4 regions of the Pseudomonas sp. PP3 genome follow, and region 3 is predicted to be linked to each of the others. Evidence: predicted binding sites of a transcription regulator. Region 3 holds the regulator's gene; each other region holds the start of a gene.
The links. The regulator FliA, encoded in region 3, starts transcription of late flagellar genes. The targets are predictions, from matches to a motif close to CTAAAGTTTNNNNNNNNNNNGCCGNTAA.

Region 1 (7,621 bases), 2.2 Mb from region 3:
GGATTCGTTGAGCACCGCGCTCAATTCGCGGTTCAGCCGCTCCAGCAGGTCGGCGCGGGTAGTCGCCAGTTCCAGCAGGCTCTTGCGCAACTGCGGGGTGACTTGCTCGGGTGGTTGGTTCGACAGCAAATTGTCGACGTAGGTGGCCGGGTTGCTGAGCAATTCCCGTTGCTGGCTGACTTCGAACTGATACAGGCGAATGTCGGCGATCTGGTCGGCGAGGTCGCGGTCGAGCTTGAGGCGCGGCAGTGCCTGCTTCTGCTTGTAGAGAATCTTGGACAGCAGCAAGCTGCCTTTGAGCACGTTGATCTGTTCGTCCAGCGCCGAGTCGCTCTGGGTCACGCTGTCGAGTTGTTGCTTGGTCTGCAGGTTTTGCTGGGTAACTTCGTTGAGGCGGTCCGTGCTTTTGAGCAGGTAGTCCGAGAGCTTCAGGTTGGCCGCGCTTTCGGTCGCCAACAGGCTGCTGCCGCCGGCCTTTTGCGCTTCGATCGACTGCTGCGTCACGGTTTCCTGGGACTGGGCCAGACGCTTCTGATTGATCAGGCTTTGCAGGTCCTGGATTTCCTGGTCCAGGCGATCGGACTTTTCCGATAGCAAGTCATGCTGGCTGTTGCCCAGGTCTTGCAGTTGGGTATTGCCGGCCAGTTCCTGGCGACGCAGCGGGATCAGGGCATTCAGGGCTGCGAGCTCGGCGTTGAGCTGGTCGCGCTGTTCGCCGCTCAGCGTCTTGCCGGCGTCTTTGCCGGTCTTGAGGATGTTGTTGATCTGCTGGATGCGCGTCTGGCTGGCGGAGATTTCGGCCTGGGCGCGCTCGGGACGGGTCTGGGCGGTGATGATCAGACTGTTGGCGTCCGCCAGGGCTTTTTGCAGATCGCTTTGCTGGGTCGAGCGCTCGGTGAGCAATTGCTCGAGTTGCTGGATCGACTCTTTGGCGAAGCGTTGCGCCACCGGCACCACGGTGCTGGCCTTGAGACGGGTCAGCTCACGCTGGTTCTCGATGGTTTGCTTGGGGGCGGTGGCCAGTTGCTGCTTGAGATCGCTGAGTTTCTGCTCGTAATCACGCTGATTGTTGAGCTGCGTCAGCGTGCCTTGCAAGACGGACTGCAAGGCTTTTTGATCGGCTTCCGGCAGTTTGCGGTCGGCAATCTTGTCCAGACTCGTCTGCACGGATTCGCGGGAGGGCGGTTCGGCGGCTTGCAAAGGGCCGACAGAAAGACTCAGGCCCACAAGGACCATGAACAACAAAGAGCGCAGGCTTGACATAGAGACCGATCAAATACGAGGCGAAGAATGGAGTTTAGAGGAAGAGTCCCGGACCCGGGCGACTTCCTTCGGGGAATCTGACGCCCACTTTGCCAATCTTGTTCCCGTCCATGACTGCGACGGTCCAGATGGTGTTGTTCCATTCCACCTGGTCCCCGACTACAGGAGCACCCCCCACTTTCTGGGCAATGAACCTGGCCAGGGACATCTCCGGATCGATGCCTTCGACCTTCAACCCGTACAGGGCAGCAACCGCGGCCAGTTGGGCATCTCCTTCGAGTACGAAGTCGCCGAAGAAGCGCAAATCGAGGCCCCGTTGCGGCGCCTGACTGAAGAGTTTTCCGAGGGCTGCAAGGTTGTGTTCATGGCCGATTACGCACAGTAAATCATCGACTTCCAGCACCGTACTACCCGACGGATGGAGCAGTTGCTGGCCACGAAACAGGGCCGCGATACGGGTGCCTTCGGGCATTTTCAGTTCACGCAGGGGCGAACCGATGCACCATTTTTCGGCGCCGAGGCGATAAACGAACAGCTCCCACTCGCTGGTGACGTGCACTTCCAGCGCTGATCGGGAGATCGGCGCGGGATCCGGTGGTACGGTTACTTTCAACAGTTTGGCGACCCACGGCAGGCTTGTGCCCTGCACCAACAGCGACACCAGCACGATAAAGAAGGCCAGGTTGAAATACAGCTGGGCATTGGGGAGGCCGGCCATCAGCGGGAACACCGCCAGAATGATCGGGACCGCGCCGCGCAGGCCGACCCAGGAAATGAAGACTTTCTCACGGCCATGGAACGCCTTGAACGGTAACAAGCCAACCACTACCGACAGTGGCCGGGCAAACAGAATCATCCACAGCGCGAGGGCGAGGGCCGGCAGGGCAATCGGCAGTAAGTCGTGGGGCGTGACCAGCAGCCCCAGCACCAGGAACATGCCGATCTGTGCCAGCCAGGCCATGCCGTCGAGCATGTGCAGAATGCCGTGACGGCTGCGCACCGGGCGGTTGCCGATCACCAGGCCGCACAGGTACACCGCGAGGAAGCCGCTGCCGTGCAGGGCGTTGGTCAGGGCAAACACCACCAGTCCGCCGGCGATGACCAGGATCGGGTACAGGCCGGTGGCCAGATTGATCCGGTTGACCAGTTGCAGCATCAGCCAGCCGCCACCCAGGCCAATCACGCCACCGATGCCGAACTCGCGCAGAAGATGGGTCAGCAGGCTCCAGTGCAGGCCGGTCTGGCCGCTGGCGAGCATGTCGATCAGTGTGACGGTGAGGAACACCGCCATCGGGTCGTTGCTGCCGGATTCGATTTCCAGAGTGGCGGTCACCCGCTCGTTCAGGCCTTTGCCGCCCAGCAGCGAGAACACTGCCGCGGCGTCGGTGGAGCCGACGATGGCGCCGATCAGCAAACCCTGAATCATATTGAGGTCGAACAGCCACGCAGCGGCCATGCCGGTCAACCCGGTGGTAATCAACACCCCGACTGTGGCCAGCGACAACGCCGGCCATAACGCCACGCGGAAACTCGACACCCGCGTGCGCAAACCGCCGTCGAGCAGGATCACCGCCAACGCGAGGTTGCCGACCAGATAGGCCGTTGGGTAGTTATCGAAGATGATGCCGCCGCCGTCGACGCCGGCCGCCATGCCCACGGCCAGGATGATCACCAGAATCGGGATGCCGAGGCGGGACGAAAGTGAGCTCACCAGAATGCTTGCACCTACCAGCAACGCGCCGATCAAGAACAGGCTGTTGATGGTCGTCGCATTCAAAGGCAATACTCCAGAAGCTCAAAGACGGGCACAAACTGACCATGCAGTCTGCGTGCCAGTGATTCTAACCTGTTGAAATGTGATGCTGTCAAAAAGCTTTTTGGTGACGTTATCGAGTCATGCTCGATCCCTGTGGCGAGGGAGCTTGCTCCCGTCAGGTCGCGTAGCGACCCTCGGAGTCGTTGCAAATTGATTTTGCAAGCCCGATGGCAACCGCAGCGCAGTCGAGCGGGAGCAAGCTCCCTCGCCACAGGGGGTGTGGGGTCCAGTTACAGGCTAAACCGCCCAACCATGGTGTTCAGGTCCACCGCCAAACGCGACAGCTCACTGCTCGCTGCACTGGTCTGATTGGCACCCGTCGCCGATTGCACCGACAAATCACGAATGTTCACCAGGTTGCGGTCCACTTCCCGGGCCACTTGCGCCTGCTCTTCGGCGGCGCTGGCGATCACCAGGTTGCGTTCGTTGATCTCGACAATCGCGCTGTTGATGGTGTCCAGCGACATCCCGGCGCCGCGGGCGATGTTCAGGGTCGACTCGGCGCGTTCGGTGCTGTTGCGCATCGAATCCACGGCGTGTTCGGTGCCGCTCTGGATGCTGCCGATCATGCGTTCGATTTCGCTGGTCGACTGCTGGGTGCGATGGGCCAGTGCCCGCACTTCGTCCGCAACCACGGCAAAACCACGACCGGCCTCACCGGCACGAGCGGCTTCGATGGCTGCGTTCAGGGCCAGCAGGTTGGTCTGGTCGGCCAGGCCACGGATCACGTCCAGCACCTTGCCGATGTCACGGGACTCATTGGCCAGGTCGCCGATCAGGGTCGCGGTGCTCTGCACATCGGCGCTCATGCGTTCGATGGCGCTGACGGTTTCCTGTACCAGATCACGGCCATCGCCGGCGGAAGTGGTGGCGTTCTTCGAGGCTTCGGACGTGCTCACCGCGTTGCGCGCGACTTCTTCCACGGCACTGGTCATTTCATTGACCGCCGTGGCGGCCTGTTCGATTTCGTTGTTTTGCTGGGTCAGGCCGCGGGCGCTTTCGTCGGTGACGCTGTTGAGTTCTTCCGCAGCCGACGCCAGTTGCGTGGCCGAGCCGGAGATCCGTTGAAGGGTGTCGCGCAGCTTGTCCTGCATTTTCGACATCGCCAGCAACAGGCGACCGGCCTCGTCCTGGCCATCGACGGTGATCGGGCGCGTCAGGTTGCCTTCGGCGATCTGTTCGGCGGCGTCCAGGGCGTTGGCGATGGGTTTGGTGATGCTGTTGGTCAGCAACCAGGCGAACAGGATGGTCAGGGCGGTGGCGATGACCAGCAGGGTGATCACCAGATTGAAGGCCGATTCGTACTGCTCGGCAGCTTGCTGGTTGGTGTCGAGGGTCTGCTGGGTGTTGATCTCCAGCAGCTTGTTCAGCACCGCATTGACGGCTTCGGAGTTACTCAGCAGATCGGCGTTGAGCAGGCTGCGCAGTTCGTCGACCTGATTGTTGCGCGACAGGGTCTTCATCCGGTCTTCGATCTGGCGGTACTGCCCGAGCAACTGCACGTATTGATCGTAGGCCGCTCGTTCCTGCGGGCTGCTGATCAGCTTTTCGTAGGTGGCCTGGGCGGTGCGGATCTGCTGGTTGCGCATATCCAGCAGCTCCATGGTTTTCTGCTGCACGTCTGGCTCGCGGTTGACCAGTAAGCGGTAGGACAGCACGCGCAAGCGCAGGGTCAATTGGGTGAACTCGTCGAGGCTCTTGATGCTCGGCACGCTGGTGACGGTGATGTCTTCGGCGGCGTCGCGGATCTTGCTCATCTGGTTCAGGGCAAACACGCCCAGCAGCAGCATCAAGCCGCCAATCAGGGCAAAACCGAGGAACGCTCGCGGCGCAATATTCATATTTCGAAGGGACATGGTGTTTACCGGGATGAGCGCACCTGAGGGGTGCCGAGGCTGACGTATGGATGACTTATCGGTCATGCGACTAAAGTCTTGAGCCCCTGTGCGGTTTTGCCGCACAAACGCCATGGCGACGAAGTGCAGGAACCAGATCGGCCAATCACAGTCTCTACAGTTCGCGAGAAAGGTCAGTCGCCAGGAAAATCAAGGCCTTGCGCCCGTATAACCCTGGCTTCCACCGTGACTTTTCTTTATCGTACGCGCCCTTTGAAAATGCCTGGAAAATCAAAATGTTGGAAGTATCCCTAAGCCAATTGGAACAACTGGTAAGCGACCTGGTGCAACAGAACCAGACCCTGCTCGGCACCAACCAGACCCTGAGCGCCGAACTGGCCCAAGCCAAGGATGAAAACGAAAGCCTGCAACTGAGCCTGATGGAACAGGAAGAGAAACAAGGCGCCACCGCTGCACGCATTCAAGCCCTGGTTGAACGCGTCAGCGCCGGTCCCGTCAGCGCATGAGTTACGGCCCGGGTGTGAAAGTCGTCTCGATCCTGGGAGAGGACTACTCGATCAAGGCCCCGGAAGGGGAAGAGCAGACCCTGCTGGACGCTGCATTAATGTTGAAAGCTGCCCTGGCCGACACCAAACGAAAGTACCCGACGCTGATCGGTGACCGCCTGCTGGTACTCGCCGCGATGAATCTGTGCTCCCAGCAGATCGAAATGCAGAAGCAGCACAAGCTCGAACTCGACCGTTACCAAGAGCAAGTCAGCGCCACGGTTGAAGTGATCTCCAAGACGATCAATCAGGCCTGATCGGCTTTGCGCACAACCAAAGAATAAATTGTCGGTTGCGTTGTATACAATCGGCACGGCTGTTGCAGTGTTTCAGCCTCTTATTCTTTGGGGGTGCTCCATGCAGTTCTGGCGACGCAGTATTCAGTGGCAGTTGATCCTGAGCATGGGTACCGCCCTGCTGGTCAGTATCCTGATCGTGGTTGGCATTTATACCCTCGTGGTCAACCGCCTCGCCCAGCGCTATCTGGTCGAACAAGCGCTGCCGTCGAGCATCGAAGCAATGCGCAACGACATCGAGCGCATCCTCGTCCAACCGCTCACCGCCGCCAAGGACATTGCCAGCAACAGCATGGTGCGCGACTGGCTGGCCGAGGGTGAAAACAGTGCCCAGACCGCTACGTTCACCACTTACCTCGAAGGCATCCGCGCCGAGCACAAAGCCTTTACCGCGCTGATTGTCGGCACCGCATCCAACCATTACTTCACCGAGAAAGGCCTGGACCGCACCCTCAGTCGCTCCAATCCCAAGGACGCCTGGTTCTATGCGTTTCTCGACAGTAACCAGCCACGCACCCTCAATATCGACAACGACACGGCCACCGGAGAATTGGCGCTTTTCATCGACCTTAAAGTTGAGAAGGCCGGCAAAGTCGTGGGCGTTGCGGGCCTTGGCTTGAGTATGAAAGAGCTGTCGGAGCTGATTCACAACTTCAGCTTCGGGGAGCGCGGCAAGGTCTATCTCGTGCGTTCCGACGGTTTGATTCAGGTCCACCCTGAAGCGCAATTCAGTGGCAAACGCACCTTGGCTGAACAGATTGGTGGTCCGGCGGCAGAAGCCGTCATGGGTCAAAAAAATGCCATCAACAGCAGCTTTGTCCGCGAAGGCGAAGATTATCTGGCGTTGAGCCTGCCGCTGCGGGATTTAGGCTGGACCCTGGTGGCCGAAGTGCCGCAGTCGCAAATCTACGCCGAAGCCCGTCGTGCGATGTGGATGAGCAGTGGCATCGGCCTGGTGGTGGCACTGGTGTGCCTGTTGCTGGTGGTGTTGCTGGCCCGAGGACTGGTGCGACCGATTCGTCAGGTAACAGCGGCGTTGGTGGCCATCGGTAGCGGTGGTGGTGATTTGACCCATCGGCTGGATTCCAGCCGCGCCGACGAGCTGGGCGATCTGGCCCGTGGGTTCAATCGGTTCCTCGATAGTCAGCGCGACATGATCGGTGAAGTGCTGACCACCAGTGAGCGTCTGCGCACGGCGGTGGGCCAGGTAGCCAAGGTTGTGGATAACACTGCCGAGCGTTCGGGTCGCCAACAGGAAATGACCGACATGGTCGCGACGGCCGTCCACGAAATGGGTCTGACGGTGCAGGACATCGCCCAGAACGCGGGCAATGCGGCAGTCGCTTCACAAACCGCTCGGGATGAGGCGATGCAGGCGCGGGAAGTGGTCGGTGGCTCGATCCGGCATATTGAGAGCATGTCCGACGAAATCGGCGTTGCCGCCACTGCCGTAGGCGAGCTGGCCCATCAGGTTGCATCCATCGACCAAGTGTTGGCAGTGATTCGCGGGATTTCTGAACAAACCAACCTGTTGGCGCTCAATGCCGCCATCGAAGCCGCGCGGGCCGGTGACATGGGGCGCGGGTTTGCGGTGGTTGCCGATGAAGTGCGCACCTTGGCGCGGCGCACGCAATCGTCCACCGACGAGATTCAGCAGATGATCGGCAGCCTCAAGCAGGGTGCGGAAAATGCCGTGTCATCGATGCATTCCGGGCAAGCAGCGACGGGGACCGGCGTCGAATCGAGCCAGCGGACCGGGGCTTCGTTGACGGCGATTACCGGACAGGTCGAGCGCATCAGCGACATGAACCATCAGGTGGCGACGGCGACGGAAGAGCAGTCGGC
Region 2 (7,621 bases), 2.1 Mb from region 3:
GACCATGTCCGGGCGTACGCCACGCTTGACCAGTTCCGGCAGGATTTCTGCCGCGTTACCCAGCAGAGCGATGGAGATCGCCTTGCCTTCCTTGGTGTATTTTTCGATGCGTGCCAGTGCGTCGTCGAGGTCTTTGGCTTGTTCGTCGACGTAGCGGCTTTTCAGGCGGAAATCGATGCTCACCTGCTGGCATTCGATGTTCAGCGAGCAGGCACCGGCCAGGGTGGCGGCCAGCGGTTGAGCGCCACCCATGCCGCCCAGGCCAGCGGTCAGTACCCAACGACCTTTCAGGTCATCGTTGTAGTGTTGGCGACCGGCTTCGACGAAGGTTTCGTAGGTGCCCTGGACGATGCCCTGGCTGCCGATGTAGATCCAGCTGCCGGCGGTCATCTGGCCGTACATGGCCAGGCCTTTGGCGTCCAGTTCGTTGAAATGCTCCCAGCTCGCCCAGTGCGGTACCAGGTTGGAGTTGGCGATCAGCACGCGTGGAGCGTTGCTGTGGGTCTTGAACACGCCGACCGGCTTGCCGGATTGCACCAGCAGGGTCTCGTCGTCGTTCAGGTTGGTCAGGCTTTCAACGATCTTGTCGTAGCATTCCCAGTTACGTGCCGCACGGCCGATACCACCGTAAACCACCAGTTCTTTCGGGTTCTCGGCGACTTCCGGGTCGAGGTTGTTCATTAGCATGCGCAGCGGCGCTTCAGTCAGCCAGCTCTTGGCAGTCAGCTTGTTACCGCGAGCAGCGCGGATTTCAACGTCACGAAATTTAGTCACGAAAAAACTCCTCAGCAATCAATCCAAAACCAACCCAGGCAGTGGGCGAGCAAGCCGATGGGCATCAGTGCACACCGGCGAATCAGTGGACGACGGTTGAGTCTTCGTGACTCATACGCATACGTCTTTACTTGTACATACAAGCATATGCAATCAAGCGGCCAACTTATTGGATGAGCATTCAAGAAAAATTCGGAAACGGCGGGAGAGCGCCTGAAACAAGGGTTCTGACGCAGATGAAATTTTTCGCGGGGATTTTTCGGAGGGGCTGCAGGCTGTTACTTGAGCGGGGTTTTGCGCCACGCTGGGGCGTTCGGTAACAATGTGGTGCGCTTTGGGGAACAGCTTCGTAGGAGCCGGCTTGCTGGCGATAGCGTCCTTACGATCGCTATCGCCAGCAAGCCGGCTCCTACAGGGTGTAGTTCAGCGCTCTGTCAATTCGATCACGCAGCAGGCGCCGCGAATGGAAACCTCAAGCAGACCGACGTTGCCAACAAGCTGAAGGCAATCATGACACCCCAACTGCGACGCACTGTTACCGACCTTCACTTCCAGCGCTTCACTGACACTGAATACCAGCACAGTACCGGCCTCACTGAAAAAACGCTGCTCACCACTCAACCATTGCAACCGCGCGCCGTAGCGTTGTGGCGCATAGATCAGGTTGAAATCGCGGATCGGCCCGCCGAGCAACGTACAGGAAACCTTGCTCTCGCCGCTGAACGCAAACGGGTCCAGCGGTAACAACGGCCGGGTGTTGTGGCCGTCAACCGACAAGGTCATGCCATCGCCCTGCAACACCGTGATGATCCGCTGGTAACCGGCAAATGTGGAAAACCCACCGGACTCACCGATATCGGCAATCGACAAGCGCCAGCCAAACCCGTCCAGGCCGGTACCGACATCACGGGTGATTTCTTCGGTGCTGCCGCCACCGTTTTTCCACGGCATGCGCGGGTAATCTTTGGCGCGTAGAACTTTCAAACTGCTCATTTATGAAAGCGTCCTTCCAGACGATGACGGGAACCGGGGTGAATCAATCGAGCGGCGGTCACGGGCTGGCGGCCAGACCAGGTGCGGCGTCGAATCAGCAGGCACGGCTCGCCTTTCTCAATCTGCAGCAATTTGCATTCGGACGGCTCGGCCAGGATCGCCTCGACCACGTGTTCGCCTTCGGTCAGCGGCGCGACCTGGTTGAGGTAGGCGTAAGGCGTCTGCAGGGTGAAGTCCTGCTTGAGGTAGTCCGGCGCCACCAGCGCATTGACGAAACGGTCTTCGATTTGCACCGGAATATCGTTTTCGAAATGCACAATCAGCGAGTGGAAGACTTTCTGCCCTTCGCGCATGTCCAGGGCCAGGGCGCGCTCTGAACCGGCGGCCTCTTCTTCCAGGGTGATGACCTTGCAGGTGTGACGATGGCCGCGGGAGGCGATTTCGTCGGCGATGTTGTGCACTTCGAAGAGGGCGGACTGGCTTTTCGGCTCGGCGACGAACGTACCGACCCCCTGCATGCGCACCAACAGACCGTCGGCGGTCATCTCGCGCAAGGCGCGGTTGATCGTCATGCGGCTGAAGCCAAGCTGGCTGACCAGTTCGCTTTCCGACGGCACGCGGTAATGCGGCGGCCAGTTTCCACTGTCGATTTGCTGGGTAATCATTTGTTTGACGCGGGCGTACAAGGGCGCCGGACTGTCGCCCAAATTGGCACTCAGCGGCGATGTGGCAGGCGGAGTCGGCACGGTTAATCCTTGTTCATTTGTTGAGGGCTACTAGATTGCCGGAGTTTACCGAGCAGGCAAACGTCTGTATATGTATATACAAATAACACACGATGGGGTGCTGAACCATGTCCGCCTTCTTTGCCGAACGCGCGCTGCTGCCTAGTGGATGGGCCAACAATGTACGTCTTGAGGTCAGCGCCGACGGCGTTTTGACCCATATCCAGGCCGATTCCACCGCAGAAGGCGCTGAACGGTTAAGCGGCCCGCTGCTGCCAGGCATGCCGAATCTGCACTCCCACGCCTTCCAGCGGGCCATGGCCGGGCTGGCGGAAGTGGCGGGCAATCCGAATGACAGTTTCTGGACCTGGCGCGACTTGATGTATCGCCTCGTCGGAAAAATCAGCCCGGAGCAACTCGGCGTCATCGCCCGTCAGCTGTACATCGAAATGCTCAAGGCCGGTTACACATCGGTCGCGGAATTTCACTACGTACACCACAACACCGATGGCCAGCCCTATGCCGACCCGGCCGAGCTGGCCCTGCGTATCAGCGAGGCCGCCAGCTCGACCGGCATTGGCCTGACCCTGCTGCCGGTGCTGTATAGCCATTCCGGTTTCGGCGGCCAGACTCCGAACGAAGGTCAGCGCCGCTTCATCAACAGCACCGAAAACTACCTCAAGCTGCAATCGCGCTTGCAACCCATACTGGCGCAACAAAAGGCTCAGTCGCTGGGTTTGTGTTTCCACTCGCTACGCGCGGTCACGCCGCAGCAGATCAGCGAAGTGCTGGCCGCCAGCGACAAGCAGTGCCCGGTGCACATCCACATCGCTGAACAACAGAAAGAAGTCGACGACTGCCTGAGCTGGAGCGGCCGACGTCCGTTGCAATGGTTATACGAGAATGTCGACGTCGATCAGCGCTGGTGCCTGGTCCACGCGACCCACGCCAACCCGGAAGAAGTCTCGTCGATGGCCAAAAGCCGCGCGATTGCCGGCTTGTGCCTGACCACCGAAGCCAACCTCGGCGACGGGATTTTCCCGGCGGTGGACTTCCTCGCCCAAGGCGGGCGCATGGGCATCGGTTCCGACAGCCATGTCTCGTTGAGCGTGGTGGAAGAGTTGCGTTGGCTGGAATACGGCCAGCGACTGCGCGATCAGCGGCGCAACCGCTTGTATGGTGCGGATCAGCCGATGGTCGGGCGCACGTTGTTCGATGCGGCACTGGATGGCGGCGCGCAGGCGCTGGGCCAGCCGATTGGAGCGTTGGAAGTGGGCAAGCGTGCGGATTGGCTGGTGCTGGACGGTAACGATCCGTATCTGGCGACGGCCAGTGGCGACGGGATCTTGAATCGCTGGTTATTTGCCGGGGGCGATCGGCAGGTGCGGGATGTGTGGGTGAATGGTCAGTGGGTCGTGCGTGATGGGCGGCATGCCGGGGAAGAGGAAAGCAATCGCGCCTTCACTCAAGTTCTGCGCGATCTCTTGGGCTAACGCCCAACCTTTGTAGGAGCCGGCTTGCTGGCGATTGCGATTTGCCTGACACACCGAGGTGCCTGAATCGCCAGCAAGCCGGCTCCTACAAGAATGCGCTATCAGTTCGAGGTCTTGGCCATCTGCGTATCCGACGCCCGCCAGATCAATCGCGTGGTGTCGTAACCCTGCTGACGCGCCTTGCTCAGCAATTCTTCACGCACCACCCCGTTGACGGTCGGGGTGCGAGACAGCAGCCAGAGGTAGCGACGGCTCGGGTCGCCGACGATGGCGGTCTTGTAGTCATCGCTGACATACAGCACCCAGTATTCGCCCTTCGCCACGCCCGGAATCAGCCTCGAAAACCAGGTGTCGAACTCGACCCACAACTTGTCGGTTTTACCCGGCACCTGTGGATAAGCCGTGCCCTTGACCTCTTCCCATTGCCACTGCGCTGTCAGGCAGCGGTTCAACACCGCGACGTTACCATCGGGCAACAGGGTGTAGTGGGCTTCGGATTGCGCGCAGTCACGCTGGAAGTACATCGGCAGTCGGGCCAACTCGTACCAGGTGCCTTGGTAACGCTTGAGGTTGACGCTGTTGGCAGTCTTGGGCGCCAACGGATCCTGGCCAGAACTGGCACAGCCGGCCAATACCAGGCCGGCAAAAAGCATTATGAATAACCGCTTCATTGTTTTTCTCCCGTGGGCACGTCGCCCCGGTTTACTTCAGGCCTTGGCCGGAAAACATCAACACTTTGTCACCGGCGAACTGCACGCTGATAAAGCTGTTCTTGTCACCCCATGTGCAACTGGACATGCCGAGCGCGCCAGAGCAATCGGCGGGTTTGCCCAACAAGGTTTCCACTTCGGCCTTGGCCATACCGGCCGAGAGCTTCGAGTAGTTTTCCTGATTGACTTTGCTGCACGCAGCCAACAACACGCAGAACGAAAGCAGGGCGATGGATCGCAGCGACATGTGAACTCCAGGGGCGATGGGGAATGGCATGACTGCCAAGCAGAACCTTAGAAGAGAAAACCCCTATCTGGTTCCCTGCCCGGCTGGCTATTTGTTAGGCCGCTCGTCTGCCTTTATCCGGCAAATCAGCCACTTTGCATGGCTATCGAGTATTTCGTCGGATTTGCGCAAATCCGCCTAATCTTTGGCGCCGCCCAGTCGACACAAATGCAACGCAAAGCCACGTCGCTGGCCATTGCCCCCCCCCTTTGTTGACCAGATTTCCTGCGGTAGCTCATCCAATGACTCGAAACATGAAGTTCAGCCACAAGATTTTGTTGGCTGCCGCCCTCGTGGTGGCCGTCGCATTCGCTTGTTTCATCCTGTTCAACGACTATCGCCAACGGCAAACCTTGCGCAGCAGCACCGAAGCGTCGATGCAGGAACTCGGCAGCCTGACCACAAGCAACATCCAGACCTGGCTGGAAAGCCGCATGCAGTTGCTGCAATCGATGGCCCAGCAGGTGAGTGCCGACGGCAATGCCCCCGCCAGCCTGAAACGGATCATCGACCTGCCCGCCTACACCGGCAATTTCCAGCTGAGTTACTTCGGTGGCGCCGACGGGGTGATGTTCTCGGTCCCGGCCGGCAACCGCGCGCCAGACTACGACCCACGCGCCCGTGGCTGGTACAAGGCCGCCAACAGCGCGCAACAGACCATCGTCACCGAGCCGTACATCGCCGCTTCGTCCGGCAAACTGGTGATCACCGTGGCCACACCGGTGCAGCGTCAGGGCCAGATGATCGGCGTGGCCGGCGCCGACATCGACCTGTCCAGCGTCAGCGCGATCATCAACTCGCTGAACTTCGGCGGTCACGGCCACGCGTTCATCGTCGGCGCCGATGGCAAGATCCTGATCCACCCGGACAACAAACTGGTGCTCAAGAACCTGGCCGAGGCTTACCCCAACGGTGCGCCGAACGTCAGCCCGGGCATGAAAGAAGTCGAGATCGACGGCAAGCGCCAGTTCATCTCCTTCACCCACGTCAACGGTGTGCCGTCGGCGGATTGGTACGTGGCACTGGTACTCGACCAGGACACCGCGTTCTCGATGCTCAGCGAATTCCGCACCTCGGCATTCATTGCCATGGTGATTGCCGTGGTGATCATCATCGCGCTGCTGGGCATGCTGATCAGCCTGTTGATGCAACCGCTGCTGACCATGGGCCGCGCCATGCATGACATCGCCGAAGGCGAAGGTGACCTGACCAAACGCCTGACCATTCACGGTCACGACGAATTCGGCGCGCTGGGGCTGTCGTTCAACCGCTTCGTTGAGCGCATTCACACCTCGATCATCGAAGTGTCCTCGGCCACCGGCCAGGTCAACGAAGTCGCCCTGCGTGTGGTGGCGGCCTCCAACTCGTCGATGTACAACTCTGACCAGCAAGCCTCGCGCACCAGCAGCGTGGCCGCGGCGATCAATCAACTCGGTGCCGCCGCCCAGGAAATCGCCCAGAACGCCGCCCTCGCCTCGCAGCACTCCAGCGATGCGCGCAGCCTGGCCGAAGACGGCCAGCAGGTGGTGGATAAAACCATCGCGGCGATGCAGCAGCTCTCGGCAAAAATCAGCGATTCCTGCGGCAACATCGAGACACTCAATAGCAACACGGTCAACATCGGACAGATTCTGGAAGTGATCACCAGCATCTCCCAGCAGACCAACCTGCTGGCGCTCAACGCCGCCATCGAAGCGGCACGAGCCGGTGAGGCCGGACGCGGTTTCGCGGTGGTCGCCGACGAAGTACGCAACCTTGCCCATCGCACCCAGGACTCCGCACAGCAAGTGCAGACCATGATCGAAGAGCTGCAAGTCGGCGCCCGTGCGGCCGTGGGCATCATGACCGACAGTCAGCGCCAGAGCGAAAGCAGCGTCGGTATCGCCAACCAGGCCGGCGAACGCCTGGGCAGCGTGACCCAGCGCATCAGCGAAATCGACGGCATGAACCAATCGGTAGCGACCGCCACCGAAGAGCAAACGGCCGTGGTGGAATCGATCAACGTCGACATCACCGAAATCAACACGCTGAACCAGGAAGGCGTGGAGAACCTGCAATCGACCTTGCGCGCGTGTGCGGACCTTGAGCAGCAAGCGGCGCGGTTGAAGCAATTGGTGGGTAGTTTCAGGATTTAAGGCGCTTTCGCTGGCCTCATTGCTGGCAAGCCAGCTCCTACAGAGATCTTTGCCGCACCGCAGATCACTGTAGGAGCTGGCTTGCCAGCGATGGCGGCATCAGCGGCAATACAATTCTAAAACCTTGATCCCGGCTTCGACAGAAACGCCAACTCTTCTGCCGTAGATTCGCGCCCCAACACCGCATTGCGATGGGGAAACCGTCCAAACTGCGCAATCACTTTCTGATGCTTCTCGGCGTAATCCAGATAATCGGCAAACAACGCCCGGTCATCTTCCGATTGTTGTGCCACCAGTTCGATGTACCGCGAGATGCATTCGTTCTGCACCGCCAGGTGCTCGCAGTGCTCCAGCACCAGATAAATGAACACTCGCTGGATCGGCTGCAACTGCCGATCGAAATCCGCAGCAATGCCTTGCGCCACCAGTGCCTGAGCCCTGAGATCGCCGGAAAAGGATTTGGGAGAGTCGCGAAAGATCATTCGCGGGAGTTGATCGAGCAACA
Region 3 (7,621 bases):
ATTACCGCCAAAGATCCGGCTTTCGGCCTGGAGGCGGTCTGGATCGAAATCAGTCAGCGCGCCCAGGCACAATCCCTTGGCTATACAGTGGTCGATGCCAGTACAGTGGTGGCCACGCACTTGAACCAGATTCTGTACAAGCACTCCAGCGAGCTTATCGGGCACGAAGAAGTGCAACAATTGATGCAATTGCTGGCAAAAAACTCGCCGAAACTGGCTGAAGAGCTGGTGCCGGGTGTGTTGTCGCTGTCGCAACTGCTCAAGGTTCTGCAAGCGCTGCTGGCCGAACAGGTGCCGGTGCGTGACATACGCAGCATTGCCGAAGCCATCGCTAACAATGCTTCCAAGAGTCAAGATACCGCCGCATTGGTGGCCGCTGTGCGCGTCGGCGTAAGCCGCGCAATCGTGCAAAGCATTGTAGGCACTGACTCCGAGCTGCCAGTGATCACCCTGGAGCCAAGGTTGGAACAAATATTGCTCAATAGTCTGCAGAAGGCAGGACAAGGCTCGGAAGAGGGCGTTCTGCTGGAGCCAAGCATGGCTGAAAAGCTGCAACGCTCGCTGATCGATGCAGCGCAGCGCCAGGAGATGCAAGGTCAACCGGTGATTCTGCTGGTGGCCGGTCCGGTCCGCGCGATGCTCTCGCGATTTGGCCGACTGGCAGTCCCGGGTTTGCACGTGTTGGCTTATCAGGAAATCCCTGACAACAAGCAAGTGACCATCGTTGCGACAGTAGGGCCCAACGGCTGAGGTAGTGGTTTATGCAAGTTAAGCGTTTTTTCGCCGCCGATATGCGTCAGGCCATGAAACTGGTTCGTGATGAGCTGGGCGCTGATGCGGCCATCATTGGCAACCGCCGCATTGCCGGTGGTGTCGAGCTGACGGCTGCCCTGGATTACAAGCTGTCGGCGCTGGCGCCACGCGTGCCGAACATGGAGCTCGAAGACGAGCTGCGCAAGACCCAGTCGCGCATCGTCACCGCCCAGGCCGAGTTGAGCCTGCGCAGCGACGGCGAAAGCGACAACGCCACCAATCGCCAATTGTTCGCCGGTTTGCCGCTCACCGCAGCCGAGCCGCTGATCGAGCCGACCTACGCCGAGCCTCGTCGCCCTGCGCCAGCTCCGGCTCCGGCGGCCGCGATGGATTCCCGGGTATTTGACTCGATGCGTTTCGAGCTCAACAGCCTGCGCGAGCTGATGGAAGTACAGCTGGGCTCCCTGGCGTGGAATCAGCTGCAAGGCAGCAGCCCGGGCCAGGCCAACCTCTGGCGTCGTCTGCAACGTATCGGTTTGTCCGGGCCGTTGTCTCGCGACCTGCTGGCGCTGATCACCGACATTCAAGAACCCCGTCAGGCCTGGCGCATGTTGCTGGCGCACCTGGCGCGGATGATCGCCACGCCGGAAATCGAGCCGCTGGAAGAGGGCGGGGTGATTGCCATGGTCGGCCCTGCCGGCATGGGCAAGACCACCACCCTGGCCAAACTGGCTGCCCGTTACGTGCTCAAGTACGGCGCGCAGAATATCGCGCTGGTGAGCATGGACAGCTACCGCATCGGTGCCCAGGAGCAGCTCAAGACCCTCGGTCGGATTCTCAATGTGCCGGTGACCCACGTTGATCCGGGGCAATCGCTGGTGCAAGCGCTGGAACCCCTGCTGCGCAAGCGCGTGGTGCTGATCGATACCGCCGGCCTTCAGGCCAGCGATCCGGCTCTGCGCATGCAGCTCGAAAGCCTGGCCGGACGAGGCATAAAATCAAAAAATTATCTGGTCCTGGCAACCACCAGCCAGAAACAGGTTCTAACCGCCGCTTATCACAGTTACAAGCGCTGCGGGCTTGCTGGCTGCATCCTGACTAAACTGGATGAAACGGCAAGTCTGGGCGAAGTGCTGAGCCTGGCCATCAGCCATGAATTACCGGTGGCCTACCTGACTGATGGCCCGCGGATTCCGGATGATTTGCATCTGCCGCGTCGTCATCAACTGGTCAGCCGCGCCGTCAGCGTGCAAATGCAGGAAGAACCCAGCGAAGAAGCCATGGCTGACATGTTCGCTGATATCTACCACAGCCCCACCAAACAGGTAGGCTGAGGTAACAATGAATAGTTTTTGTACCTACATCGATGGTCTGCCATGCATTGTTCGGTTTACGAACGCGCAGCCAGTAATGTGGCCTCCGTCTATGCAAGACAAGGTAAAGAAATAACATGGGCAGCATGCATCCCGTACAGGTGATCGCGGTGACCGGCGGCAAAGGTGGCGTCGGGAAAACTAACGTGTCAGTGAACTTGTCCCTGGCTTTGGCTGAACTTGGCCGGCGCGTCATGTTGCTGGACGCCGACCTGGGGCTGGCGAACGTCGACGTTCTGTTGGGCCTGACACCCAAACGTACCCTGGCCGACGTGATCGAAGGTCGCTGCGAGCTGCGCGACGTCCTGTTGCAGGGCCCGGGCGGCATCCGCATCGTTCCCGCCGCGTCCGGCACCCAGAGCATGGTTCACTTGAGCCCGGCGCAACATGCCGGCCTGATCCAGGCCTTCAGCGACATCGGCGACAACCTCGACGTGCTGGTGATTGACACCGCTGCGGGTATCGGTGACTCGGTAGTCAGTTTTGTCCGTGCGGCCCAGGAAGTGTTGCTGGTGGTCTGCGACGAGCCGACCTCGATCACCGACGCTTATGCGTTGATCAAACTGCTTAACCGCGACTACGGCATGAACCGCTTCCGCGTCCTGGCCAACATGGCCCAGAGCCCGCAGGAAGGGCGCAACCTGTTCGCCAAGTTGACCAAAGTCACGGATCGCTTCCTCGACGTCGCCCTGCAATACGTCGGCGCCGTGCCTTATGACGAAAGCGTGCGCAAGGCCGTGCAAAAACAGCGTGCCGTTTACGAAGCGTTCCCGCGCTCCAAGTGCTCGCTGGCCTTCAAGGCGATCGCGCAGAAGGTCGACACCTGGCCGCTGCCCGCCAACCCGCGCGGGCATCTGGAGTTCTTCGTCGAGCGCCTCGTGCAACAAACGGCAGGACCCGTGCTATGACAGCCAGCGGCTACAACCTCTACAAGAAATCGGCACGCGATGCGCAGTACGAGCTGATCGAGCGTTACGCGCCGCTGGTCAAACGCATTGCCTACCACTTGCTGGCGCGTCTGCCGGCCAGTGTCCAGGTCGAAGACTTGATCCAGGCCGGGATGATTGGCCTGCTGGAAGTTTCGACCAAATACGACGCCAGCAAAGGCGCAAGTTTCGAGACGTACGCGGGCATCCGCATCCGCGGCGCCATGCTCGATGAAGTGCGCAAGGGCGACTGGGCGCCACGCTCGGTCCACCGCAATACCCGCATGGTCAGCGACGCCATCCGCTCGATTGAAGCTAAAACCGGCCGTGACGCTAAAGATCACGAAGTTGCGGCCGAACTCCAATTGAGTCTCGACGATTACTACGGGATTTTGAACGACACCCTGGGCAGCCGTTTATTCAGTTTCGACGATCTGTTGCAGGACGGCGAACACGAAGGGCTGCACGAGGATGGCGCGAGTGCTCACCTCGAGCCGTCACGCGATCTGGAAGATGAACGCTTTCAGGCAGCGCTGGCGGACGCGATTGCCAATTTGCCGGAGCGTGAGCGACTGGTGTTGGCGCTGTACTACGACGAAGAGTTGAATCTCAAGGAAATCGGTGAGGTCCTGGGGGTCAGCGAATCTCGGGTCAGCCAGTTACATAGCCAGTGCGCAGCCCGTTTGCGGGGGCGTTTGGGAGAGTGGCGAGCGCGCTGAAGGCAGTGTGGGGGCACTGCGACGTGGCTGGTGGGGTGATGAACCGCGCCGGTCTCGCTTCGTTGTACTCCAGACAGTCATTGAGTGCTTTGCCAGATTGATTGAAATGGCGCGTCCAGGTGCTGGGCGCGTTTTAGTCTGCTTGGAGGTCGAATTGGACAAGAACATGAAAATCCTCATCGTTGATGACTTCTCAACGATGCGGCGGATCATAAAAAACCTGTTGCGTGACCTTGGGTTCACCAACACGGTCGAGGCCGACGATGGCACTACCGCCATTCCGGTACTCAACAGCGGGAGCATCGACTTTCTGGTGACCGACTGGAACATGCCTGGCATGACCGGTATCGATCTGCTGCGCCACGTGCGTGCCGATGAAAAGCTCAAGCACCTGCCGGTGCTGATGGTGACCGCTGAAGCCAAGCGCGAGCAGATCATCGAAGCGGCCCAGGCCGGTGTAAACGGCTATGTGGTCAAACCCTTCACGGCCCAGGCGTTGAAAGAAAAAATCGAGAAGATTTTCGAACGCATCGGTTGAACTGCGCCACGGGGGAGCTATGGGGCATAACGAATCTTCGCAGGGCGATTTTGAATCGACCCTGAAAAAACACGCCGTCGAACTGGTCGCGAGCCTTGAAAAAGGCAGGTTTGGCGATGCTGTGCAATTGATCCATGAGCTCAACCAGACCCGTGACCGCGGCCTGTATCAGGAAGTGGGCAAGCTCACCCGCGAGCTGCATAGCGCGATCGTCAATTTTCAGATTGCCCCGCACATGCCGCAAGCCGAGGAGGTGTCACAGATCACCGACGCCACCGAGCGTCTGGGCTATGTGGTCAAGCTGACCGAGGCCGCGGCCAACCGCACCATGGACCTGGTGGAAAACGCCACGCCGCTGGTCAACAGCCTGGCCGACGAAGCCCAGGCCTTGAGCACGGATTGGGGGCGGTTCATGCGTCGCGAAGTCGGCGCTGAAGAGTTCCGCGAACTGGCCCGGCGCGTCGACGGGTTCCTGGCACGCAGCAGCACAGACAACCGTGCCGTGTCGGGCAACCTCAACGACATCCTGCTGGCCCAGGATTATCAGGACCTCACAGGTCAAGTGATCAAGCGTGTGACCCAACTGGTCACCGAAGTTGAAAGCAACCTGCTCAAGCTCGTACTCATGGCCAGCCAGGTGGACCGCTTTGCGGGCATCGAACATGACCGTGAAGCGATGCTTGCAGAAAAAGATCCACAAAAACATCTCTCTCAGGGTGAAGGTCCGCAGATTCATGCCGATAAAAGAGAAGACGTTGTGTCCGGTCAGGACGATGTGGACGATTTGTTATCCAGCCTGGGATTTTAGCGTTTTAGAATTTTAGGTTTTTTGGGTTTTTAGACCTGTAGGAGCACACCATTAATGAGCTTCGGCGCCGATGAAGAGATCCTTCAGGATTTCCTGGTTGAGGCCGGCGAGATTCTAGAGCAACTGTCCGAACAGCTGGTCGAGCTGGAAAGCCGACCGGATGATGCGGATTTGCTCAATGCAATTTTTCGCGGTTTCCACACTGTAAAAGGGGGCGCCGGCTTCCTCCAGCTCAACGAGCTGGTGGAGTGCTGCCACATCGCCGAGAACGTGTTCGACATCCTGCGCAAGGGTGAGCGTCGCGTTGACTCGGAATTGATGGACGTGGTTCTTGAAGCGCTGGACGCGGTGAACAGCATGTTCAGCGAAGTCCGCGAACGCAGCCCGATCACGGCTGCTACACCGGAATTGCTCGCGGCACTGGCCCGTCTGGCCGAGCCGCAATCGGCCGACGAGGTTGCACCTGCACCTGTCGCCCACTTGGTTGAAGAGCCTGCCGCTGAAAGCGAGTCGGGTGATATCACCGACAATGAATTCGAACAACTGCTGGACTCGCTGAACGCCGTCAAGGCCCAGGCCGAGGCGCCGGCGGCTGCTCCGGTATCGGCCGGCGATGCGGCGGCCAGCGATGAAATCACCGACGCCGAGTTCGAGTCGTTGCTCGACCAGTTGCACGGTAAAGGCCAGTTCGCGGTTGATGCCGTGGCACCGGCTGCCCCTGCCGCGCCGCAGGCTCCGAAAGCCGCGGGCGACAGCTCGGACATCACCGACGACGAATTTGAAGCACTGCTCGACCAGCTGCACGGCAAGGGTAACTTTGCCGTTGATGCGCTGGAATCGGCCATCGCTTCGGTGCCGACGCCTGCCGCGCCAACCGCTGCGGCGGCCGGTAGCGACCTGATCACCGATCACGAATTCGAATCGCTGCTCGACGAACTGCACGGCAAAGGCAAGTTCACTGAAGTAGGCGCGACCGCAGGAACGGCAACCGCTGCCAGCGCAGCGGTGGCGGCGCCTGTCGCCAAGGCTGCGGCACCGAAACCGGTGGCCAGGGCCCCTGAGCCAAAAGCCGAAACACCGGCGCCTGCCGCCGCTGCCGCACCGGCCCCGGCCCGTGCCCCGAGCGCGCCACCGGCGGAAAAACCGGCCAGCGAAGCCGAGACCACCGTGCGGGTCGACACCGCGCGCCTGGATGAAATCATGAACATGGTGGGCGAACTGGTGCTGGTGCGTAACCGCCTGGTCCGCCTTGGTGCCAACAGCGCCGACGAAGCCATGTCCAAAGCCGTGTCCAACCTCGACGTGGTCACGGCCGACCTGCAAACCGCGGTCATGAAGACCCGGATGCAACCGATCAAGAAGGTCTTCGGGCGCTTCCCGCGCCTGGTTCGCGACCTGGCTCGCCAGCTCAAGAAAGAGATCAACCTGGAGCTGGTCGGCGAAGAAACCGACCTCGACAAGAACCTCGTCGAGGCCCTGGCCGACCCGCTGGTCCACTTGGTGCGCAACGCGGTCGACCACGGTATCGAATCGCCGGAAGAACGCGAAGCATCGGGCAAGGCTCGTGGCGGCAAGGTCATCCTGGCGGCAGAGCAGGAAGGCGACCACATCCTGCTGTCGATCTCCGATGACGGCAAAGGCATGGACCCGAACGTCCTGCGTTCAATCGCGGTGAAACGCGGTGTGATGGACAAGGACGCCGCCGATCGCCTGAGCGACACCGAGTGCTACAACCTGATTTTTGCACCGGGCTTCTCGACCAAGACCGAGATCTCCGACGTGTCGGGTCGTGGCGTGGGCATGGACGTGGTGAAAACCAAGATTTCCCAGCTCAACGGTTCGATCAACATTTTCTCGGCCAAGGGCCAGGGATCGAAGATCGTCATCAAGGTGCCGTTGACCCTGGCAATCATGCCGACGCTGATGGTCATGCTCGGCAACCAGGCGTTCGCGTTCCCGCTGGTGAACGTCAACGAAATCTTCCACCTCGACCTGTCGACCACCAACGTCGTGGACGGCCAGGAAGTGGTGATCGTGCGGGACAAGGCACTGCCATTGTTCTACCTCAAACGCTGGCTGGTCAGCTCCGCCGCTCACGAAGAGCAGCGCGAAGGCCATGTGGTGATCCTTTCGGTGGGCACCCAGCGGATCGGCTTCGTCGTCGATCAACTGGTGGGCCAGGAAGAAGTCGTCATCAAGCCATTGGGCAAAATGCTCCAGGGAACCCCGGGCATGTCGGGCGCCACCATCACCGGTGACGGTCGCATTGCGCTGATTCTCGATGTTCCGAGCATGCTCAAGCGTTACGCCGCACGGCGTATTTGATTCTGGTGGAGCGGGGCGACTGAGCCTCGCTCCGTCTAACGGAGTGTTTATGGCAGTTAAAGTCCTGGTGGTGGATGATTCGGGGTTTTTCCGCCGCCGCGTCTCGGAAATTCTTTCAGCGGATTCGAATATCCAGGTCGTCGGCACGGCGACCAACGGAAAAGAGGCGATCGATCAGG
Region 4 (7,621 bases), 1.9 Mb from region 3:
CGACCGGCACTGCAATCAGCGTGGCGAGGAACACCGCCACCAGGACGATGATTGCACTGACGCTGAAACGCTCCAGGATCAGTGGCAACACCGCCTGTTTGGTGCTGATGGAAAAGCCCAAGTCACCGCTCAGAACAGCCTTGAACCAAATCAGGAACTGCGCCACCAACGAGTGATCCAGCCCCAGATTGCGCCGCATGTCGGCCAGGCTCTGCGGGTCGGCCATGTCGCCGAGCATCAGCAGCGCCGGGTCACCGGGAATCAGGCGAATCATCGCGAACACCATCACCGAAATCAGCAACAGGGTCGGTATCGCCATCCCTAGTTTTTGCAGGATAAAACGCAACATGATCAGACTCCGCGTTACTTGGCAGCGAGGCTGACGCCCCACAGTCGCGGCTTGGCCACCGGCCAGGAGTGGTAGCCACGCACGCTGTCACGCAGCCCACCGATAATGGTGCCGTTGTAGATGATCACCATGGGCGTGTCCTGGATCATCATCCGGTGCAATTGGTCGAACAACGCTTGTCGTTTACCCGTGTCACGCTCGCGCACCGCCTCACGCAGCAATGCCTGGGCTTGGGGGTTATCCCAGACTTTACGCGGTTCCTTGGTTTTATCGCCCATCAGCGAATCGAAGCCCAGCGCAGGGTCCAGCCGTGATGAATAGGAGAACGACATCATCTGGTAGTTGCCGCTCTGGTAACGCTCCAGTTGCGTGCCCCACTCCAGGGTTTCCATCTCGATGTTCAGCCCGGTGGCCTGGGCCATGGCCTGGCTCAACACGCCCATGTCGAACATCTGCTGGTAACGTTTGTTGACGATCATCTTGATCGGCTGGCCGTGATAACCCGCCTCTTTCAGCAGGCGTTGCGCCTCCTGCGGGTCGTACCTGTAGCCCTGTTTCGCCGTGGCATCGTAGAACGCGCTGGTTTGCGGGATCGCCGAGTTGTTCGGTTCGGACAAGCCATTTGACAGGGCCGTGACCATTTGCCCGTAATCCAGCGAATGGGCGATGGCCTGGCGGATGCGCACGTCCTTGAGCAGCGGGTCGTTGGTCTGGAACAACAAGCCGCAGATCGCCATGATTGGGCTGACCGACACTTGAATCCCCGGCAACGCCTTGAGTTCCTGGGCATCGCTGGCGGTGACGTCCGGTAGCAGGTCGATGTTGTTCGACAGCAAGGCTGCCTTGGCCGAAGCCGCATCGGGGATGATCATGAAGCGCACGTTATCGACCAGTGCCTGCTTCTTGCCGGTAAAGCCATCCAACCCGGCATCGTCACGGGCGCTGTAATCCTTGAAGCGAGCCAACTGTACAAATTGGCCTGGCTTCCAGTCGGCAAGGGTGAACGGACCGGTGCCAATCGGCGCCTTCCAGCGTCCGTCCGCCGCCACCGAATCCGGGTGCAAGATACCGCCCCCGCCGCAATCGGGGCGGGCCATGGACGCCAGGAACAAACCGCTAGGCTGATCGAGCTGGAACACCACGGTCAGCGGATCAGGTGTGGTGATGCCAATAATCTTCGCCCCACCGCGACCATCGAACTCCGCCAGGCAACGCCACTGCGTTTGCGGGTTGAGGTAGTGCGACCACGTCCATTGGACGTCGGCGGCGGTCAGCGTCGCGCCGTTGTGAAAGCGCACCCCTTCGCGCAGTTTGAAAGTGTAGGTCAGACCATCGTCGGAAACCTGAACTTCCTTGGCCAGCAGCGGACCGACCGTGGCGTCCTCACGATGGGCCACCAGGCCTTCAACAATGTGCAGGATGACGGTGTCGGTGTTTTCGTCGCGGTTGACACCAGGCTCGGTGCTGCGGATGTCGGCATTCAGGCCAACGCGCAATGTGGTATCGGCCTGGGCCTGTGCAATGGCGGCACCGAGCGCGACAACGCCGAGCGCTTGCAGGGTGACGCAAAGAGATCTGTTCAATAAGCGATTCACGGGAGAGGTTCTCCTTCGCTGAAAAGTCCGGCCAGGGGCAGAGCCGACTTCAAGCCTGTGTTTATGTCGTTTTTGTTATGGCCTGACCTTGATCAGCGCCGCATGCGATTTTGTTTTTTTAAATTCGCACGAACATATTCACAGCATGAAGGCTGCATTGCAATGTTTTTTTAAGCATATAAAAACACTGGCAGTCGTTTTTAGGGCGCAGCAAATCATCGCGCGGGTGGCAGGCTTCGAGATTTCTGGGGTTACTGGGGACGCCATCGCGAGCAGGCTCGCTCCCACAGTTGAAATGCATTCCAATATGGGAGCGAGCCTGCTCGCGATGGCGATAGATCAGACGAAGTAATGCCTTACAGGCGGAACCGATCCACTGACTGCGACAACTGCCCCGCCAGGCTCGACAACTCATCTGTCGTCGTCGCCGTCTGCCCGATCACCTTGCTATTGCCTTCCGACATCCCGGCAATCATCTCCACCTGATGGGCGATTTCGTTGCTGGCCAGGCTTTGTTCGCCGATGGTGCGGCTGATGTCGTTGACCAGTTGCGTGGTGTTGAGGGTGGCTTCGAGGATCTCGCGGATGGCGCGTTCGACGTCGGCGGTCACGGCCATGCCTTTGTCGACCTGGGCCACGCCCTCCTCCATGCTGATCACCGCTTCGCGGGTGCTTTGCTGGATGCGCGAGACCATGGCGGCGATTTCCTGGGTCGAGGCGCTGGTGCGCCCGGCGAGGCTGCGGACCTCATCGGCGACCACGGCAAAACCACGGCCTTGTTCGCCGGCGCGGGCGGCCTCGATGGCGGCGTTGAGCGCCAGCAGGTTGGTCTGATCGGCAATGCCCTTGATCACCTGGATGATGCTGAAAATCCCTTCGGATTCCTTGTCCAGCGTACGGATCACCTGCGCCGATTGCTGCGCCGAACGAGCGATGCCGTCCATGTCGTTGACCACCTGATGAATCACCCGCCCGCCATCCTTGGCCAAGGCTTCGGCCTGATTGGCCATGTCCAGCGCGCGCTCGGCGTGCCGAGTGATTTCCTCGATGCTCGCGGTCATTTCACTGGCCGCTGCAGCCATGGTGCTGGCGGCGGCGCTTTGCTGCTGACTGCTGCCGGCGACTTCATGGCAACCGCTGCTCAATTGCTCGCTCATGCCGCTCACGCCTTGGGCGTTACTGCGGACCACTTCGATCATGCCGCGCAAATCCCGCTGCATGGTGGCGAGGCTGCGGATCAGCTGGCTGGCTTCGTCGTTGCGCTGGGTCTCGACAATCGGCTCGCTCAGGTTGCCATGGGCGATGCTGTCGGCGATGCGGCTGGCAGTCTGCAATGGCCCCATGATGCTCACGATTGCCGAGCGCCCCAGTGCCAGCAGCAACAACAGGCTGGCAATCAGCACACCGCCGACGGTGAGGTTGGCGTTGCTGATGGCGTGCGAGGTGCCTTGGCTGGTCTGTTGCGTGTTGCTTTCGATCAGCTCGCTGAGGGCGGCCATCTGGTCTTCCAGTTGGCTGAAGGCATTGTTGAAGGCGCCCAGTTCCTTTTGCGCAGCGTCGGGGTTTTCCAGAGCCAGGCTGACAATGCGCTCGGCGGCACTGATGTACGTGTCGAGGCTGGGCTTGATCTGGTTCAGCGCGGTTTTCAGGGTGTCATTGACCGGCAGTTTGAGGTTGTCCCTGAGCATCTCGCGAAAATGCCCGGTGTGCTCCTCCAGGGAACTGCGCACCTCGGCCTGGCTGCTGGTGCTTTTGCCCAACCCCACCAGCATCGCCGACAACACATCGGCGCGCAGGGCGTCGTGCATCATGTCCGCTTCAAGGTGATTGCGCAGTGCGCTCATGCCGACGTCATTGTCCTGCACCGCTTGCGCCATCTGGCCATTACCCAGGTAACTGACCAGCCCCATGATCAAGGCAGTGAGGACGCCGGTGCCGATCAACAACAGTAAACGCAGTTTTATGGACACTCTGTGGTTCCTCTCTTCGCACGCTCGTCGGTCGACTAAAGTCTGATTGCTGAACAGGTTATCGACTGATGGCAGGGCGAATTGAGGCCACTTCCCTGCTGTTTGTCTTTTTGACGACATGCGGTCGTGCGCGCACGCGAACCTTGCCGGCTCTATTCATCCATGCTGATACCCGATCCGCCCATTTCACCGGGGACATCCTTCAGTTTGGGCAATCCATCCTGGATGCGCAGCACGCGCTCCTGATAATGGACGTGCACCGCTGGCGAGAACGCGAGTCCGGGGATGACGGCGGCGTACACATCGATCAGCGCCATTCCCGGGTGCTCGGTGAAGAGGTGCCCGCCGCAGGTTTTGCACCATTTTCGGTCACTCTGCGGTGTCTTGCTGTAGGCACCGATGTTGTCGGCCCCGCGTGTCACTTGCAGCGCTTCGGGTTTCCACAGCGTAAAAGCATTGAACGGTCCTGCCGACCAATGCCGACACGACTCACAATGGCAATAGCCCATTGCAGCCGGCTCGCCGGTGACGGTGAACTCGACTGCACCGCAAAAACAGCTGCCCTTGTACGACTGTTGAATAGTCATGGAATGACTCCTTGATAAATGTCAGGCGCTACCGTCGCTACCTGCCTTCACTCGTCGATGTAGCGCACCGCTGTCGCGGATGTGCGTCGTACTTGCAGTTCGAAAATGTCCGGGCGCGCGTAATGCCCGGTCACGTCGAGCGTGCGTCTTGCCGGCGCCACAAGCGTGACGTCGATGTCCGCGAACAATATGCCGGCCTCGCGGTGTAATGGACCGGCCAGGAGCCGGCCTTGGGGATCGACCACCACCGAGTCACCGTCGTTGACCCACTCGTCCCGATCGGGAAACAACTGCTCACGCGCCGGGAAGTCGTCCGGGATGTCACTGCCGCGAAGCACGGTGCCGCTGCCGAGCACCCAACAGCGGCCTTCAAGTGCAATGTGACGCATCGTGCTGATCCAGCCCTCGCCCGTGTCGTATGTGGGCGCGATGTAGATCTCCACCCCTTGGGCGTACAGTGAATAGCGCGCCAGCGGCATGTAGTTTTCCCAGCAGATCAGTGTGCCGATGCGGCCGACCGGCGTATCGACCGTGCGCAACCCGGTTGCATCACCGAAGCCATGCACCATGCGCTCGGGATTGGTTGGCATCAGCTTGCGATGTCGGTTGAGTAATTCGCCGTTCGCGCCGATAACGACCACACTGTTATAGAGCGTGCCGCCGCCATGGCGCCGCTCGCATTCATTGATGCCGCACACAATCGTCACGCGGTGAAGGCTGGCGGCTTCGCACAATGCACTGAGGTCACCGTTGGCGATATCGACGGCATTGGCCTGTAGCCGCGTATGCAACTGGCTAATGAGAGCACCGTTCTTGCCCGCCGCCAGTCGCCAGATCCATGAGGGATAACCGGGAACGAACGATTCGGGCAATACGATCAGCATGGCGCCCGCCGCTGCTGCCTCTGCGACCGATTGCACGGCCCGGGCGATGGTCGCGCTACGATCGAGCAGCACTGGTGGGCGTTGAATGATGGCTATCTTCGTCATGATGTTCTCCGTTTGTTATTGGCTTTCGCAGGTTTGAGCGTGCGCGTAACGAATGGGCGGGGCTAGTTCAGAATCTGAAGCGTTGTAGCGTGGAGTCGAGGTGATGGAAGAAAGCTACGGTCAATTCTGCACGGTTGCGCGCGGTGCCGAAGCACTGTGCGAGCGCTGGACACCTTTGGTCGTTCGCGAGCTGCTGTGCGGCAGCAAACGCTTCAATGAGCTGCACCGCGGCGTACCACGGATGTCCACCGGACTGCTCGCACAGCGGCTTCGCCATCTGGAAGAAATCGGCGTCGTGCGCCGCTCGGCTGTCGGCAAAGTCTGGGAGTACAGCCTGACCGAGGCGGGAGAGGAATTGCGCCCCATCATCATGGCGCTCGGCCATTGGGGCGCGCGCTGGATCGGCAGTCGCCTTCGCGATGACGAACTCGATGCAGGCCTGCTTATGTGGGACGTGCGACGCTTCGTGTGCGTCGAAGAATTCCCGTCCCGACCCGTCGTCATCCACTTCAAGCTCCACGACGCACGGCCCGGCGAGCAAGCGTGGTGGCTTGTGGTCGAACAGGGTGTGGCAGACCTGTGCCGCGATGATCCTGGACGCGAGCTGACGCTGGTCGTGGACTCCAGCGTGCGCGCATTGACCGAGGTGTGGGCTGGCGACCGCACACCGCACGAGGTCCTTCAGTCGCGGGAGCTGCGTGTCGACGGCGCAGTGAAGGATGCGCAAAACCTCTGGCGCTGGCTTGGCACGAGCGCGTTCGCCGGCACCCGCAGCGCTGCACGTCAAACCTGAGGGCACAAGAAGAAATCTTGGCCGTTCCACAGAAAAACCTTTAGCGAACGTCGCTTTTTTCCTCAGCCTCATGCTAGGTTGTACGACGACTGACGAATCTCTGATCTATCGTCAATCCCCCCCTACAACAATAAGGAAACGCCCATGAAAAAAGCCAAAGTGTTGATCGGTTTTCTATGCCTGTTCAGTGGCTACGTCGCCGCCTCAACTTCCTCCCCTGACAAAGATGTGGCGCAAGCTGTCGATCATCTGACCGACGCCATGCTGCACAAGAACATCATGCAGCTTCAGACATTGACCGCCGAGAACCTGACCTACGGGCATTCCAGCGGCAAGATCCAGAACAAGAAGGAATTCATCGCCGACATCGAAACCGGCAAAAGCGCGTTCAAGACCCTTGAGATGCAGAACCAGACCATCACCATTTCCGGCGATGTCGCGCTGGTCCGCCATCACTTCTCGGCACAGGCCTTGAAGGGTACGGAAGTGGTTCCCACCGAGATCGAAAACTTTCAGATCTGGCAGAAACAAGGTGGGAAATGGTTACTCGTAGGACGACAGGCCTTCAAATTCTGACGATGGTTTAAGTGAGAAATGAACGACTTCTAACTGCACCGAACCTGTGGCGAGGGAGCTTGCTCCCTCGCCACAAGGTCAGATTTCAGGCCACGCCTACCTCTACCCTGCCCTCATTCAACCGCACCGGCCAAACCCGCAAGCGCTGTTGCGGATACTCCAGGCAACTGCCGTCTTCCAGGCGGAAATGCTGTTTGTAGATTGGCGACGCGACGACCAGATCCCCCTTGATACTGCCGACCAGCCCGCGCCCGATGACATTGGCTCCGGATTGCGGGTCATGGTTGTCGATGGCGTAGAGGTTTTTGCCCTCCGCGCCCGGCAGGTAAAACAGCGCCACTTGCGCGCCGTCGAGCCACACCACGACACCGGAATCGCTCACCAGGTCCTGCTGGCTGCACACGGCCTGCCAGGCATCGACATTCTCCAGAGGTACAGCGCGTTGAGTATTGGACAGGCTCATCAGACAGTCTCCTCGGTGACAGGGATAAGGTTGAGTTCGGCGGCCATGATCGGGCGCCGCTGACCGCGTTCCTGGACAAAGTGGATGTCCGGGTCCGGGCGTTTGTCGTTGACGAAGGTGCGGAAGCGCTTGAGTTTTTCCGGGTCTTTGAGGGCGTTGGCCCATTCGCACTCGTAGCGGTTGACCACCAATTGCATCTGCGACTCGAGTTCGGCACCCAGGCCGAGGCTGTCGTGGATGATCACGTCCTTGAGGTAATCCAGCCCGCCCTCGAGGCTTTCGCGCCATACCGAGGTGCG

Region 1: a site for FliA is predicted at 4,991-5,018, ahead of KHO07_RS26660 (methyl-accepting chemotaxis protein). Genes of this name have one in related genera too.
Region 2: a site for FliA is predicted at 5,120-5,147, ahead of KHO07_RS27160 (methyl-accepting chemotaxis protein). Genes of this name have one in related genera too.
Region 4: a site for FliA is predicted at 3,973-4,000, ahead of KHO07_RS15895 (methyl-accepting chemotaxis protein). Genes of this name have one in related genera too.

Annotation. Positions count from the first base shown of each region.
Region 1 is NZ_HG995459.1:5,887,685-5,895,305, reverse strand. Features, by position in the region: gene mscK (mechanosensitive channel MscK) at 1-1,263, opposite strand, end outside; gene KHO07_RS26665 (potassium/proton antiporter) at 1,298-3,040, opposite strand; gene KHO07_RS26660 (methyl-accepting chemotaxis protein) at 3,310-4,935, opposite strand; gene KHO07_RS26655 (hypothetical protein) at 5,211-5,441, shown strand; gene KHO07_RS26650 (cell division protein ZapA) at 5,438-5,737, shown strand; gene KHO07_RS26645 (methyl-accepting chemotaxis protein) at 5,838-7,621, shown strand, end outside.
Region 2 is NZ_HG995459.1:5,998,040-6,005,660, forward strand. Features, by position in the region: gene hutU (urocanate hydratase) at 1-774, opposite strand, end outside; gene KHO07_RS27135 (HutD family protein) at 1,198-1,767, opposite strand; gene hutC (histidine utilization repressor) at 1,764-2,432, opposite strand; gene KHO07_RS27145 (formimidoylglutamate deiminase) at 2,621-3,985, shown strand; gene KHO07_RS27150 (lipocalin family protein) at 4,087-4,656, opposite strand; gene KHO07_RS27155 (hypothetical protein) at 4,688-4,942, opposite strand; gene KHO07_RS27160 (methyl-accepting chemotaxis protein) at 5,224-7,116, shown strand; gene KHO07_RS27165 (DUF924 family protein) at 7,233-7,621, opposite strand, start outside.
Region 3 is NZ_HG995459.1:1,645,368-1,652,988, forward strand. Features, by position in the region: gene flhA (flagellar biosynthesis protein FlhA) at 1-750, shown strand, start outside; gene flhF (flagellar biosynthesis protein FlhF) at 762-2,087, shown strand; gene fleN (flagellar synthesis regulator FleN) at 2,204-3,034, shown strand; gene fliA (RNA polymerase sigma factor FliA) at 3,031-3,771, shown strand; gene KHO07_RS07640 (chemotaxis response regulator CheY) at 3,938-4,309, shown strand; gene KHO07_RS07645 (protein phosphatase CheZ) at 4,329-5,117, shown strand; gene KHO07_RS07650 (chemotaxis protein CheA) at 5,172-7,442, shown strand; gene KHO07_RS07655 (chemotaxis response regulator protein-glutamate methylesterase) at 7,492-7,621, shown strand, end outside.
Region 4 is NZ_HG995459.1:3,512,648-3,520,268, forward strand. Features, by position in the region: gene KHO07_RS15880 (ABC transporter permease) at 1-349, opposite strand, end outside; gene KHO07_RS15885 (ABC transporter substrate-binding protein) at 364-1,872, opposite strand; gene KHO07_RS15890 (hypothetical protein) at 2,033-2,296, shown strand; gene KHO07_RS15895 (methyl-accepting chemotaxis protein) at 2,301-3,914, opposite strand; gene KHO07_RS15900 (GFA family protein) at 4,067-4,501, opposite strand; gene KHO07_RS15905 (carbon-nitrogen hydrolase family protein) at 4,549-5,490, opposite strand; gene KHO07_RS15910 (helix-turn-helix domain-containing protein) at 5,594-6,283, shown strand; gene KHO07_RS15915 (nuclear transport factor 2 family protein) at 6,428-6,859, shown strand; gene nirD (nitrite reductase small subunit NirD) at 6,945-7,322, opposite strand; gene nirB (nitrite reductase large subunit NirB) at 7,322-7,621, opposite strand, start outside.